DNA from 4 places in the Exiguobacterium sp. s46 genome. Region 3 is predicted to be linked to each of the others. Evidence: riboswitches for the same ligand, from Rfam matches in the RefSeq annotation. Region 3 holds a riboswitch; each other region holds the start of a gene.
What was found. Region 3 has a riboswitch for S-adenosylmethionine ahead of KNQ08_RS11165 (methionine ABC transporter ATP-binding protein). Riboswitches for the same ligand answer to the same signal wherever they lie in the genome.

Region 1 (3,192 bases), on a different contig from region 3:
TTGAATATACTCTTGAATCAACGTGATGCCATCGACTGGTTCGTCGAATGTCGGACCGTCGAGATAAGCTTCAAGTGCTTCAATCGAGTGGAACAGCTGGACGCCGAGACCTTTTCCGGCACGGTTGTGTTTCGTGATGAATGACGAAACACCGATTTCTTTTGCTGCTTGTACGATTTGATCACGTCCGACGGCAGCCGTCGTCTTCGGTACACGAATCCCAGCCTTCCGCAACGCCGTATATTGATTGACTTTGCTGACTTCAAGACGGAGCGCACGCGTTCCGTTAAAGACGGTCCGGTCATGCTCTTCTAACCAAGCGAGGACCCCTTCCGTCAACTCCGGCGCGTAACGATGTCCCCGCGTATGCGAAGAAGCACTCATCCGGCTGTAAAAGACGCCTTCTGGCGGCAGTTCATCCAGCGGAACGATTCCTTCATTCAAGTGCCACTGTTCATACGGTAATTCGAGTTCTTCGAGACGTTTGATGAGATGGTCCGTCCATTCTTGGTTTTCGTGGAGAATATGAATTTTTGTCATGATTGTTGACCTACCTTTCGTTTCGCTTCGACCAGTGGCATTACGTCACGAGCAAAGCGTTCCATTTCTTCAAGTTGTGGTGAGAATTGTAACAAAAGTAACGTGACACCGACGGCTTCGAACGCTAGAATCCGTTCAGCGATTTGTTCTGGTGTCCCGATTAAATTCGGACGTAGACCACGGTTCGAGACAGAATAATCGTTCCGCTCGACCTGTTGCTCCAGTTGCGATTTACTAATGAAATCCTGATAACCGGCATAACCGGCGCTGTCTTCCTTGACGTCCGTGATCCGTTGCCATTCAAGAAGTGCTTCTTCTTCCGTATCCCGACAAATGATGTAGGCAGCAAGACCGAAGCTTTCGAGCGGCTTTTGTCCCGTCGCTTCCCGGCGTACTTTCATGTCGTCGATTTTATGGGCTACTTCTTCAACAGTGCCCCCGTGCATGACATAAGCGTCACAGTGTTCGACGATCGTTCGCTTTCCAGCTTCACTCTCTCCACCAGCGTAGAGCTTGATGCCTGGACGCTGGACTGGCTTCGGATGGAGTTCTGCTTGCTCGATCGTGTAGTGATGACCGGAGAAGCTATACGGTGACGCATCTGCCCACAGTCCCTTCATGACCGTGACGAACTCTTCCGTCCGAGCATAGCGTTCATCGTGCGCTGTGAAGATACCGTTGTATTGTTTCGCTTCCTCTGCCCACCACGCTGAAACGACGTTGAGCGTAAAGCGTCCACCACTCAACTGATCGATGTTTGCCGCCATCTTCGCCGTCGTCGCTGGATTATGGAACCCGGGACGAACCGCTGTCATGATCTCAAGGCGTTCTGTCGTTGCAGCAATCGCTGCTGCCGTCGTCCATGCCTCAAGACTCGGTTCCTTAATGCCTTTGATATCATTCAAGTTCAATTCCGCAATCAACGTCGTCGAGAACCCGATTCGTTCTGCTGTTTGTGCGACTTGTTTCGCATAATCGAAGGTCGGTGGCATCTGTTCATCCTCGACGTTACGTAACCATCCCCCAAAAATCGGTAACCAAAAACCATACTCCACTCCATCGTCCCCCTTATCATAAAAAAACGCTCTTTTCGAAGTTCGAAAAGAGCGACGGTATCTTGTCCTGTCCGCTCTTATCTTCGGAAGGTATCCCTTCCTGGAAGTAGCACCTTCCGCCGTAGCGGGGTTGCTGAAGTGTCTTCGGGCCAGTCCCTCGACTTCTCTAGATAAGATGTGTTGCATTCATCGTACAAAATTCACTGAACTAAAGCAACCATTAAACCGTCTTTTCCAATCGGAATTATTTCACGCATAAAAAAATCCCGACGTCGTGTCGGGATTCGGTATTAATATGGTGCGACGAAATCTGATGTTGGCTCTGGCGCTTGTTCACCACGCACACGATCATAGAATTTTGCCATTGTGACGCTGAAGTATGGTCCAACCCATAAGACAGCAAGACCAAGTGTAACGATCACGAGTAATGCCCAACCAATGAATGATAGGAAGAGTAAGAATGCTTCCATTTTATGACCATCCATGAGTTGACGTGAACGTGTGATGGCCTCGAAGATACCGACCGATGGTTCATCTCGAAGGATGTAGAACGTCAACAGGTAAGAGAACGACTTGATGATCCCTGGAATGATCAAGAGTAATGTCCATAAGAATAAGAAGACCGCTTGCACAATCGAGACGCCGATGACTTTGCCGAAGATTTTATACGGCTCGAACAAATCAGCTACTTTGACTTCTTCATTGCGTGCGAACGACATCGCGACCCACGTCCAACCCGCTGCGATTGGGATCAATAAAATCGAAAGAATGATACTGACCGCACTCATCGCATTTAGATCTTCGTTAGGATCTGGTCCGATGAACGTCGGAACGCTCTGGATGATAGAAAACAGTACGAACATGAGGATGGCAAATCCCCAACGACCGCTGAGCGACTCCTTCGCTGCTTTTTTTAATTGAGATGACATGAGTAAGGTCCTCCTTGAAAAATAAGTTCTCACCTTACTTTACGGTCGAATTCTTCTAATGTTTCACTCTTTTTTCAATAATTTCCCGTCTCGTTGCTGGTTGAGCCAAGCACGCTCAAGTTGTCGTTCACACGCCGTGTATAACGATCGTCGACCGTCGAGCCGTTCCATCGCGAATGGAATACCATGCTTTTTTGCCTGCGCGATGACATGTGCACTCGCTGCATGAGAAACGCGACTCGTCACGACGACGATCGCGTCCGTCTTTTTGGCGAGACAGGCAATCTTTTTCGCGGACTGTGCGTCCCCTGCAAGATGAATCAATTCGATTCCCGTCGGCGCAAAGAACTCGCGATAGACAGCGGTCTGTTGTTCATTTCCGACGATGACGAGACGCATTCCTGTGAAGCGCGTGAAATCAAGTGGTGTCTTATCAACGAAATCCATCAATTGTCCAGGTACGGCTGTCGTCACGATCGGTTCAATCGTTCGCTCTTTTGGCATACGGACGCGACGCTGTGCTTTTTTAGCTTTCGGAACCGGTTGTCGTTTCATTTTTCGTGCATACCGATTTGACTTTTTCGTTGTCACAGACGTCTTCACTACCGGTTGCTCTACCTCTGATGGGCGGTTAGATGATGCGTTGACGATCGGCTCTTTATACGTGA
Region 2 (3,192 bases), 450 kb from region 3:
TTCCTCATCGATGATTCCGACATAAAAATACTCTCCCCGTGCTTCTTCCGCCGTCCGGATCGCACGAACGACTTCTTCTTGCGGATACGCCTCCTGCACGAAATGCGCTTTCGAACGTTCGGAATAGATTTCTGCATACGTATCCAACCAAGATGTGACGGCAATGTCATGAATACGTCCTGCATCAGCTGGAATAGCTTCGCGTATTTCCATAATCGGAACCCCCCTTTGTATTCATACGAATCGACTCATGTACTTTTACCCTCTTCTAGAAAAAACATTCGTTTCCTGCAAAGTTCCACGGAAACAAAAAAGTCCGAAAACCTGCGTAGGGTTTTCGGACTTTTTGATTATGCGAAACGTTTTGCTTGTTCTTCAAGAACTGCTGCTTTATCTGTTTGCTCCCATGGAAGCTCAACATCTGTACGACCGAAGTGACCGTATGCAGCTGTTTGACGATAGATCGGACGACGGAGATCAAGCATGTTGATGATTCCAGCCGGACGAAGATCGAAGTTTTCAGCAACCAATTCGACGAGTTGCGCTTCAGGAAGTTTTCCTGTACCGAATGTGTCAACCGCGATTGATACTGGGTGCGCGACACCGATTGCGTACGCGAGTTGAACTTCTGCTTTGTCTGCAAGACCTGCAGCAACGAGGTTCTTCGCGACGTAACGTGCTGCGTATGCAGCTGAACGGTCGACTTTTGTTGGATCTTTACCTGAGAATGCTCCACCGCCGTGGCGTGCGTATCCACCATACGTATCAACGATGATCTTACGACCAGTTAATCCAGCATCTCCTTGTGGTCCGCCGATGACGAAACGACCAGTTGGGTTGATGAAGAATTTCGTTGCTGCGTCGATGTATTCAGCCGGGATAACCGGTGTGATGACGTGTTCTTTCAAGTCAGCTTGGATTTGCTCAAGCGTGACTTCTTCTGCATGTTGTGTCGAGATGACGATCGTATCGACACGAACCGGCTCGTTGTTCTCGTTGTATTCGACCGTGACTTGTGTTTTTCCGTCTGGACGAAGGTAGTCGAGTTGACCGTTTTTACGCACTTCTGCCAAACGGCGTGCGAGACGGTGTGAGAGCGAGATTGGAAGTGGCATGAGTTCTGGTGTTTCTTTCGTTGCGTAACCGAACATGAGACCTTGGTCTCCTGCACCGATTGCATCGATTTCTGCATCAGACATGCTACCTTCACGTGCTTCAAGCGCTTGGTCGACACCAAGAGCGATGTCTGCTGATTGCTCATCGATTGATGTCAATACAGCACACGTGTCAGCGTCGAAACCGTATTTCGCGCGTGTATAACCGATTTCACGAATCGTTTCACGGACGACTTTTGGAATGTCGACGTAAGTCGATGTCGTGATCTCACCTGCAACGAGAACGAGACCTGTTGTAACAGAAGTTTCTGCCGCAACACGCGCGTTTGGATCCGCTGCGAGGATTGCATCAAGAATTGAATCCGAAATTTGGTCACAGATTTTATCTGGATGACCTTCAGTGACTGACTCCGACGTGAATAGTCGGCGATTAAGGTTTGTCATGTATGACCCTCCCAAAAAAGAATTTGACGGTGTACTCATTTCCCCTAGTTGAGTGGGACGGTAAAATGAAAAAAACCTTTCCAAGTCCAAAAAATGGTCAGGGAAAGGTTGTGCGTTCTTCCTTTACCCTCTTATCGTTCGAAGTGTTTACTTCGCTTCAGGAGAGCACCTTTTCCCTCATTAATATGTGAATTAATGTAGGACGGTTGCCGGGTTTCTTCGGGCCTTGTTCCCTCCACCTGCTCAGAATAAGAGTATCCGTTACGAATTACATGATATAAAGTTGTACCTACTCTGTCAAGCAAGGTTTCAAATTCTAGTCGAAACTTTTTGAAAGAGATGTTAAACTGTTAATGCTGAAAGCGTTTCCAGATAAATAGAAATCAGCATCAGAAAATGATTGCTCTCTCTTTAGTATGTCATATATAATAAATGTGTCATACTAAATACAGTGAGCCAAAACCAACGTAGGGGAAAGGTGGGGTCAGGATGCCGATGACGGTCCTGAATATCGAAGAACTACTCAAGAAAGAGCATGTGTTCAAACAACTATCTGTTGCTGAACTTGTCGAACATGCGATTCGAAACGAAGAAGGTGTCCTTGCTGAGAACGGCGCATTATCTGTAGAAACGGGGAAATTTACAGGTCGTTCACCAAAAGATAAGTTCATCGTCCGTGATTCTTCCTGCGAGTCTCACATTGATTGGGGGCATGTCAACCAACCAATGGATGGAGACAAATTTGAACAATTGTTGCAAAAGGTTCTTCGTTACATGAACGAAGCCGACCAGCTCTACTACACAGAAGCTGCTGCTGGAGCAGATACGCACTTCACCCTTCCGGTCCGTGTGCTCACACAATACGCTTGGCATAACCTGTTTGCCAAACAACTCTTTTTACGCGAGTATCCTGAAGTGGCTGCCTTCGAACCGTTCACGGTCGTCTATGCGCCACATTTCAAAGCAGATCCTGCCGTTGACGGAACGAACTCCGAAACGTTCATCGCGATGTCGTTCGAACATCGGATCGTCCTGATCGGTGGAACGGAATACGCGGGAGAAATCAAAAAATCGATCTTCTCCGTCATGAACTATCTCTTGCCACAAGAAAATGTTCTTTCGATGCACTGCTCGGCAAACGTCGGACACGAAGGCGACGTCGCTTTGTTCTTCGGTCTATCCGGTACTGGTAAGACCACCCTCTCAGCAGACGACAGCCGTCAATTGATCGGCGACGATGAGCATGGTTGGTCGCACGACGGTGTCTTCAACATCGAAGGCGGATGTTATGCAAAGACCGTTAACTTATCACGCGAAAAAGAACCGCAAATCTTTGACGCGATCCGTTTCGGAACCGTCCTTGAAAACGTCGTGCTCGACGAAGCCCGTCACCCTGATTACGATGACACATCGTTGACGGAAAATACGCGTGCTGCTTATCCGATCACTGCAATCGATAATATCGCTGTTCCGTCACGTGCTGGTCACCCGAAGACGATCGTCTTCTTGACGGCTGATGCGTACGGTGTCTTGCCTCCGATCAGTAAATTGACGAAAGAACAAGCGATGTATCACTTCCTATCAGGATATACATCAAAACTCGCTGGAACAGAACGTGGGGTCACGGAACCGG
Region 3 (3,192 bases):
TCGCTGACGCCCCGATCAAGCCAACCGTCGCGATCGTTAAGTTCAGGATGAGTGAACCGAGTGCTTCCGGCAGGAGGAAGCGGAAAATCGTTTGAAACGGTGTCGCGCCCATCGCTTCTGCTGCTTCAAGAACGCCTTTATCGACTTCGAGTAAAGAACTCTCGATCAGACGCGCCATGTACGGTGCAGCGTAAAAGACGAGCGGGACGATGGCGGCTTCTGTTCCGATCGATGTCTGAACGATCAAGCGCGTCAACGGGATGATCGCGACGAGTAAGATGATGAACGGAATCGAGCGGAAAATATTGACGATACTGTTGAAGAACGTGAACAGCGGGACATTTTCAAGCAATGCTCCTTTTCGCGTGACGACAAGCAGGATCCCGAGTGGTAAGCCGATCAATGTCGAGAATAAGAGCGAAACGGATACCATCGTCATCGTCTGTAAAAATGCTGTCCAGATATCACTGTAATTAACTAGCATGGGCAAGTACCTCCTCGACCGTCACCTGTGCCTGATCGATGTAGTGTAACGCTCGTTTTACTTCAGCCGGCTCACCGATCAGTTCAACGAGCAGAGTGCCAAACGGTGTCTCCTGCAACTCCGTGATGCTACCGTGCAAGATGTTGACATCGACGTCAAAGCGTTTCGCAACTTGCGATAAGAGCGGCTGCCCGGTGTGATGTCCGAGGAAATGAATCTTATAGATCGGATGTGCATTCCGGGACTCGATCAACTGGCGAATCGATGCTGGAATCTCGTCGTGCATGACGGAGCGAACGAAGTTTTTCGCTGTCTCGGTCTTTGGATTCGAAAAGACATCGAAGACCGTTCCTGACTCGATCAACTTTCCAGCTTCGATGACGGCGACCCGGTCACAAATTTCACGAATGACGCCCATCTCGTGGGTGATCAAGAGAATCGTGATCCCGTACTCGGCATTGATCCGTTTTAATAACTGGAGAATATGATGTGTCGTTTGGGGATCGAGTGCTGACGTCGCTTCGTCACATAAGAGGACGGAAGGTTGCGTCGCGAGTGCCCGGGCGATACCAACGCGCTGTTTCTGCCCACCCGACAATTGATCCGGATAATGATCCGCCTTGTCCGCGAGATCGACGAATTCGAGTAACTCCGTCACCCGGCGGCGAATTTCGTCTTTCTTGACGCCTGCGAGAACGAGTGGTTTCGCGACATTCGTAAAGACCGTGTTCGCATTCAATAGATTGAAGTGCTGAAAGATCATCCCGATCCGTTGTTTTGCTTGGCGCAATTTTTTCGGAGACAGTTGCGTTAAATCTTCTCCATCGACCGTCACCGTTCCTGACGTCGGTCGTTCTAATAGATTGACACAGCGGAGCAGTGAACTTTTTCCGGCACCGCTAAAGCCGATGACACCAAAGATTTCGCCTTTTTCGATCGTCAGGTCGACACCGTCGAGCGCTGCGATCGTCTGATCTTTCGTGACGTACGTTTTCTTGACTTGATGAAATGCGATCATTCCGTTTTCCCCCTTCATTCAACAAAAAAGGTCCCTTCTTGAGAAACAAGAAGAGACCTGGATCCGCACAGTGGCAGAATCCACTCTACTCATCTCTCAGACATCTGTCTGATGGAATTGGCACAGTGCTCATAATGAGTCTGTTGCCGAGGTTTCGTAGGGCCAGTCCCTCCACCTCTCTGGATAAGTATTGCGGTATGAAATTCGTATGTGTGTTGTTGCGTTGTTGCTTATGTCGTAAAACTAATTTTTACATTACGGGTCGAAACTTTAAAAGTCAACCAACTTTGCAAAAATAATCCATTTGGCGCATATCGATGGATGAACAAGTTATGAGTTAGCTTACTCAACGGATCATGATTCGTCAAGAAAGATTTGACAAGTCATTTTTGGTCGTGCTACCATCGCTTCAATGATTATTCCGACAATTCCAATATGATATTTATCAAGAGTGAACGAGAGACCTGGCTCTATGACTTCACGGCAACCTGCAATCTGTAAGGTGCTCCGACCAGCAAAGCGCGGCTTTGGATGATACGGTGAAAAACTCGTGGGCGTCCAAGCAGTGACGTCGACGAGTTTTTTTCATGAATGGAGGAAAAATAGTAATGATGAACTATCCTGTATTGACTGGTGCTGAAGCGTTTTATTTTCAAGGTGGATCGATCGGCATTCTAATCTGTCATGGTTTTAACGCCACTCCGCAAAGTGTCCGGGACGTCGGTGAGGCATTCGCTGTTGAAGGTTTTACCGTCTATGCCCCGCGCTTACGTGGACATGGAACGAACGTCCGCGAGTTTGAACAATCGACTGCTCGATGTTGGAAGCAAAGCCTGCAAGACGGCTATGAACGTTTACAAGAAACATGCGATCAAGTCTTCGTCATCGGTCAATCGATGGGTGCGACGCTTGCACTGTCGCTCGCCGCTGACGGCATTCCGTTTGCCGGCATCATTACGATCAATGCTGCTCTTTCCGTTCCTTCTTACGAAGCACTTTCGTTCGAGGACGGTCCAGAGTATTTACCAGAAGGGGCACCGGACATCAAACGGTCTGCTTTCGAAATCATCTATGACCTCGTTCCAAGTCGTTGTGCGTTCGAACTCGTCCGTCTGATGGATGAGACGAAAGGACGCCTCGGATCGATCCTTCTGCCGACATTAATTCTCTACTCGGCGACCGATCACGTCGTCCCGCCGTCGAGCTCGGATTATCTGCATCAGCACATCGGAACGAATGATAAACGAAGCTACTGTTTACTGAACTCGTACCACGTCGCGACCCTCGATCATGATCAGGATTTGATCGTTCGTGAGACGATCCGTTTTATCGAACGCTCAAGCCGGTTCTCACAGGAAACGGGATAATAAAAAAACAGCTATTCACTTAGAAGCGAATAGCTGTTACATCAAAGGACGACCGCGACCGGTTCGTCTTTTTTAATTTTCTTGGTGCTGCACCGATTGGAGCGGCTTCGGTTTTCCAGGCACCTCATGGCAATGGCGGCACCGTGGCTCATATGATTCTGAAGCGCCAACTAGGATGATCGGATCATCGTAGTTCGCTGGTTTTCCATCAATCAACCGTTGTGTCCGGGAAGCCGGATCACCACATGAAAGACAGATGGCTTGCAGCTTCGTTACGAATTCTGCGCGCGCCAGTAATTCCGGCATCTTGCCGAATGGCTCTG
Region 4 (3,192 bases), on a different contig from region 3:
GGACACGTAGTTGTTTAATCGCCTCAACCGCTTGCGCGAGATCAGCAATGACTTCATAGTGCTCTTCTTGCGGTAGACGTGTCTGATCGAGAATCGTCAAGACACGGTCTTCGTAACGAATACTTTGGACGAATGTAGTCATCGGCTGAGTTCCTCCGTTACGTCAAAGTTTCGTAAATCATCGAATGTCCGGCATTCTGTACGGCGTTTGATTAACGCCGCTCCTAGACGAAGAGCGTGACGTTTCCGCTCTAAGCGTTCCGTCGTTGAATCGATTGATTCTAAATCAGCGACCGGTGCAAGACCAATCGTCCGCCGAATCAATTCGCAACCGGCAAAGCCAAGGGCATCCTGCAAGATCGTGCTCAGTAAATCATCGACGAGTCCTGATGCCCGGAACGGTTCGACGGCTTCCCGTTCCCATAATGCACGGAACGTTGAAGCGAACGTCAGCCAGAACGTATCGATATCCTTGATTCGGGCGTCACGTCGTGTAGGGTAATCCGGATATGCTGCGAAGAATAGATGCGCAATGAACTGCCCGACATCGAATCCGAATGGACCATAAAAGGCGAATTCAGGGTCGATGACCTTCGTTTCTGTCGCCGAGGCGAAGATGCTTCCTGTATGTAGATCGCCGTGCAATAAGGCGTCGCCTTTTGTGATGAAGAGCGCTTCAAGTTTTGCGACTTCGCGTTTTAACTCATCGTCTGCCCATAAATATGCCACCTCTTCTTCAAGCCCGGCTTCAATCTCGTTCGTCTCCGCGTCATGGAACGGATCCGTGAAGATTAATTTTTCCGTGATGTCGCACAAATCTGGATTGTAGTACGTTCGGGCGACACGTTTCTTTTCAACCGGACCAAGCGCAAAGTCCGATGTATGGAATAAAGTCCGAGCGAGATAAGAACCAATATGTTCCGCAAGCAACGGATACTGTTCACCTACGAGTAAACCGCTTCGAACGATTGTCAGATGTGAAAGATCTTCCATGACCGTATACGCCTCTTCGTGACTAGCATGAAAAACACGTGGTACGAACGGCACGGCATGCCGTGCGAATTCACGGAGTGCGGATTGCTCGATCCACGCCCGTTCGAGTGATAACGGCCAGCTCTCACCGACGACTTTTGCGTACGGGAGTGCTTGTTTTAGAATCAATCGATGTTCCCCCTCTCGAATTCGGAAAACGAGGTTGAGATTCCCGTCGCCAATCTCTTCTGCTTCGACGGCTCCATCGCCGATCAGTCCTAGTGTCCGAACACGATCAATCGCGTCCTGTTCTGTGAATGCTTTGTATGTCATATCAGTTTCCCCCTATGTGATACACGAAAAAGCGCCTCTTTTCGTCATCGAAAAGAGGCGCAGGAAAGTCATTGCGTCCTCTTATCTCTCAGACGAAACGTCTGTTGGATGTAGCACCGTGCCCAGTGGTCGGTTGCTGCGGCGTCATCGGGCCAATTCCCTCTGCCAACTCGCGATAAGAGTCGTATGTAGTTGTCGTGTGTGATATTGATTTGAATCTTACGCAATCGACTTCCTCGCTGTCAAATCGAAATCAAGCAGAAACGGATATCATTTTTATGCCATCTATAGAAAGAGTATTTTCAAAAAAATAAATTTTCTAAAAATAGTTTGACAAGTGGCGATTCTCATGTAAAAATTGCAATTAGATTTCACAATTTCATCCAATTCTTATCAAGAGCAGACGGAGGGACAAGCCCTACGATGTCGCAGCAACCGACCTTTTGGCACGGTGCTAATTCTTGCAGCTACTAAGCTGACAGATAAGAGTCCACGTTCGAATCATTCATGGTCTCTTGTCGCTGACGAGAGACCATTTTTTTGTTGAAGGAGGAAAGACATGGCTTATATCACTGCTACTTATCAATTGACCGCCCGTGATCGACTCGAGCAACGCGCTGAACAACTCGCGCTTGGTCTGACAGTCGGTTCTTGGACGGAACTGAATCATCTCGAACAACAACAACTCGCCTCGTTCAAAGGGGAAGTCGTACATACCGAAGAGCGCGATGGCAAAGGATATATCACGATTCGTTATCCGGAACATAACGTGTCGCGCGACTTTTCTGCGATTCTGACGACCGTCTTCGGGAAACTCTCACTCGACGGTGAAATCAAACTAACGGAATTGCTATTACCCGATACATTTACGTCGGACTTTCCAGGTGCGAAATTCGGGATCGAAGGGGTCCGTTCCTTGATCGGTGTCGAAGATCGTCCATTGTTAATGAGCATCTTCAAAGGAGTCATCGGACGGGATTTATCGTTCCTTCGTGATCAACTCGAAGGACAACTCGCTGGTGGGATTGATCTCGTCAAAGACGATGAGATCCTATACGACAATCCGTTGACACCGACGATTGACCGGGCACGAATCGGACGTGAGGTCATCGATGCTCACTTCCACCGGACCGGTAAACGTGCGTTATATGCGATCACACTCAGCGGTCCCGTCTTTACGCTCAAGGATCAAGCCAAGCGATTGATTGATGCTGGAGCGACCGCATTCTTGCTGAATACCTTCACATACGGACTCGACGTCTTACGCGAACTGGTGAGTGATCCGGAAATCAACGTTCCGATCTTCAATCATCCAGCATATAGCGGTGCGTTGATCGCTAGCCCGAATCACGGAGTCGCAGCTCCTGTCTTACTCGGCACATTACCGCGTGCTGCTGGAGCAGACTTGACGCTATTCCCGTCTCCTTACGGCAATGTCGCTTTGCCAAAGGATGTCGCCCGTGGCATCGCGGTCGAAGCGACCCGTCTCGGTCAGACGAAATCGATCTTCCCGGTTCCTTCAGCCGGTATTCATCCTGGACTCGTCGCTCAACTCGTACGGGACTTCGGTATCGATTCCGTCATCAACGCCGGCGGCGGCGTACATGGTCATCCGCAAGGTGCTGCGGCTGGTGTCATTGCTTTCCGCCAGGCGCTCGATGCGGCACTCGCAAATGAATCCCTATCGGCGGCAGCATCGCGTCATGAAGAATTACGGATCGCCCTTGACGCTTGGGGGATCAAGTCATGACCGTACGGATTCTTTGTGACTTCGACGGTACGGTGACGACGCAAGATAACATCATCGCACTCATGCAGGCATTTGCGCCAGCTAGTGACTTCGAACCGTTAAAACGCGGTGTACTCGACCGGACGTTATCGATTCAG

Region 1: another riboswitch for S-adenosylmethionine. It lies ahead of KNQ08_RS13690 (LLM class flavin-dependent oxidoreductase); the one in region 3 lies ahead of KNQ08_RS11165 (methionine ABC transporter ATP-binding protein).
Region 2: another riboswitch for S-adenosylmethionine. It lies ahead of metK (methionine adenosyltransferase); the one in region 3 lies ahead of KNQ08_RS11165 (methionine ABC transporter ATP-binding protein).
Region 4: another riboswitch for S-adenosylmethionine. It lies ahead of KNQ08_RS13150 (2,3-diketo-5-methylthiopentyl-1-phosphate enolase); the one in region 3 lies ahead of KNQ08_RS11165 (methionine ABC transporter ATP-binding protein).

Annotation. Positions count from the first base shown of each region.
Region 1 is NZ_JACSMY010000003.1:94,484-97,675, reverse strand. Features, by position in the region: gene KNQ08_RS13695 (ATP-grasp domain-containing protein) at 1-540, opposite strand, end outside; gene KNQ08_RS13690 (LLM class flavin-dependent oxidoreductase) at 537-1,595, opposite strand; SAM riboswitch class I at 1,670-1,772, opposite strand; gene KNQ08_RS13685 (DUF975 family protein) at 1,886-2,524, opposite strand; gene KNQ08_RS13680 (DUF2325 domain-containing protein) at 2,588-3,192, opposite strand, start outside.
Region 2 is NZ_JACSMY010000001.1:1,715,402-1,718,593, forward strand. Features, by position in the region: gene KNQ08_RS08965 (GNAT family N-acetyltransferase) at 1-213, opposite strand, end outside; gene metK (methionine adenosyltransferase) at 351-1,559, opposite strand; SAM riboswitch class I at 1,688-1,814, opposite strand; gene pckA (phosphoenolpyruvate carboxykinase (ATP)) at 2,049-3,192, shown strand, end outside.
Region 3 is NZ_JACSMY010000001.1:2,167,477-2,170,668, forward strand. Features, by position in the region: gene KNQ08_RS11160 (methionine ABC transporter permease) at 1-484, opposite strand, end outside; gene KNQ08_RS11165 (methionine ABC transporter ATP-binding protein) at 474-1,502, opposite strand; SAM riboswitch class I at 1,589-1,692, opposite strand; SAM riboswitch class I at 1,942-2,043, shown strand; gene KNQ08_RS11170 (alpha/beta hydrolase) at 2,111-2,869, shown strand; gene KNQ08_RS11175 (thymidine kinase) at 2,942-3,192, opposite strand, start outside.
Region 4 is NZ_JACSMY010000002.1:313,184-316,375, reverse strand. Features, by position in the region: gene mtnA (S-methyl-5-thioribose-1-phosphate isomerase) at 1-142, opposite strand, end outside; gene mtnK (S-methyl-5-thioribose kinase) at 139-1,305, opposite strand; SAM riboswitch class I at 1,384-1,487, opposite strand; SAM riboswitch class I at 1,693-1,794, shown strand; gene KNQ08_RS13150 (2,3-diketo-5-methylthiopentyl-1-phosphate enolase) at 1,865-3,055, shown strand; gene KNQ08_RS13145 (2-hydroxy-3-keto-5-methylthiopentenyl-1-phosphate phosphatase) at 3,052-3,192, shown strand, end outside.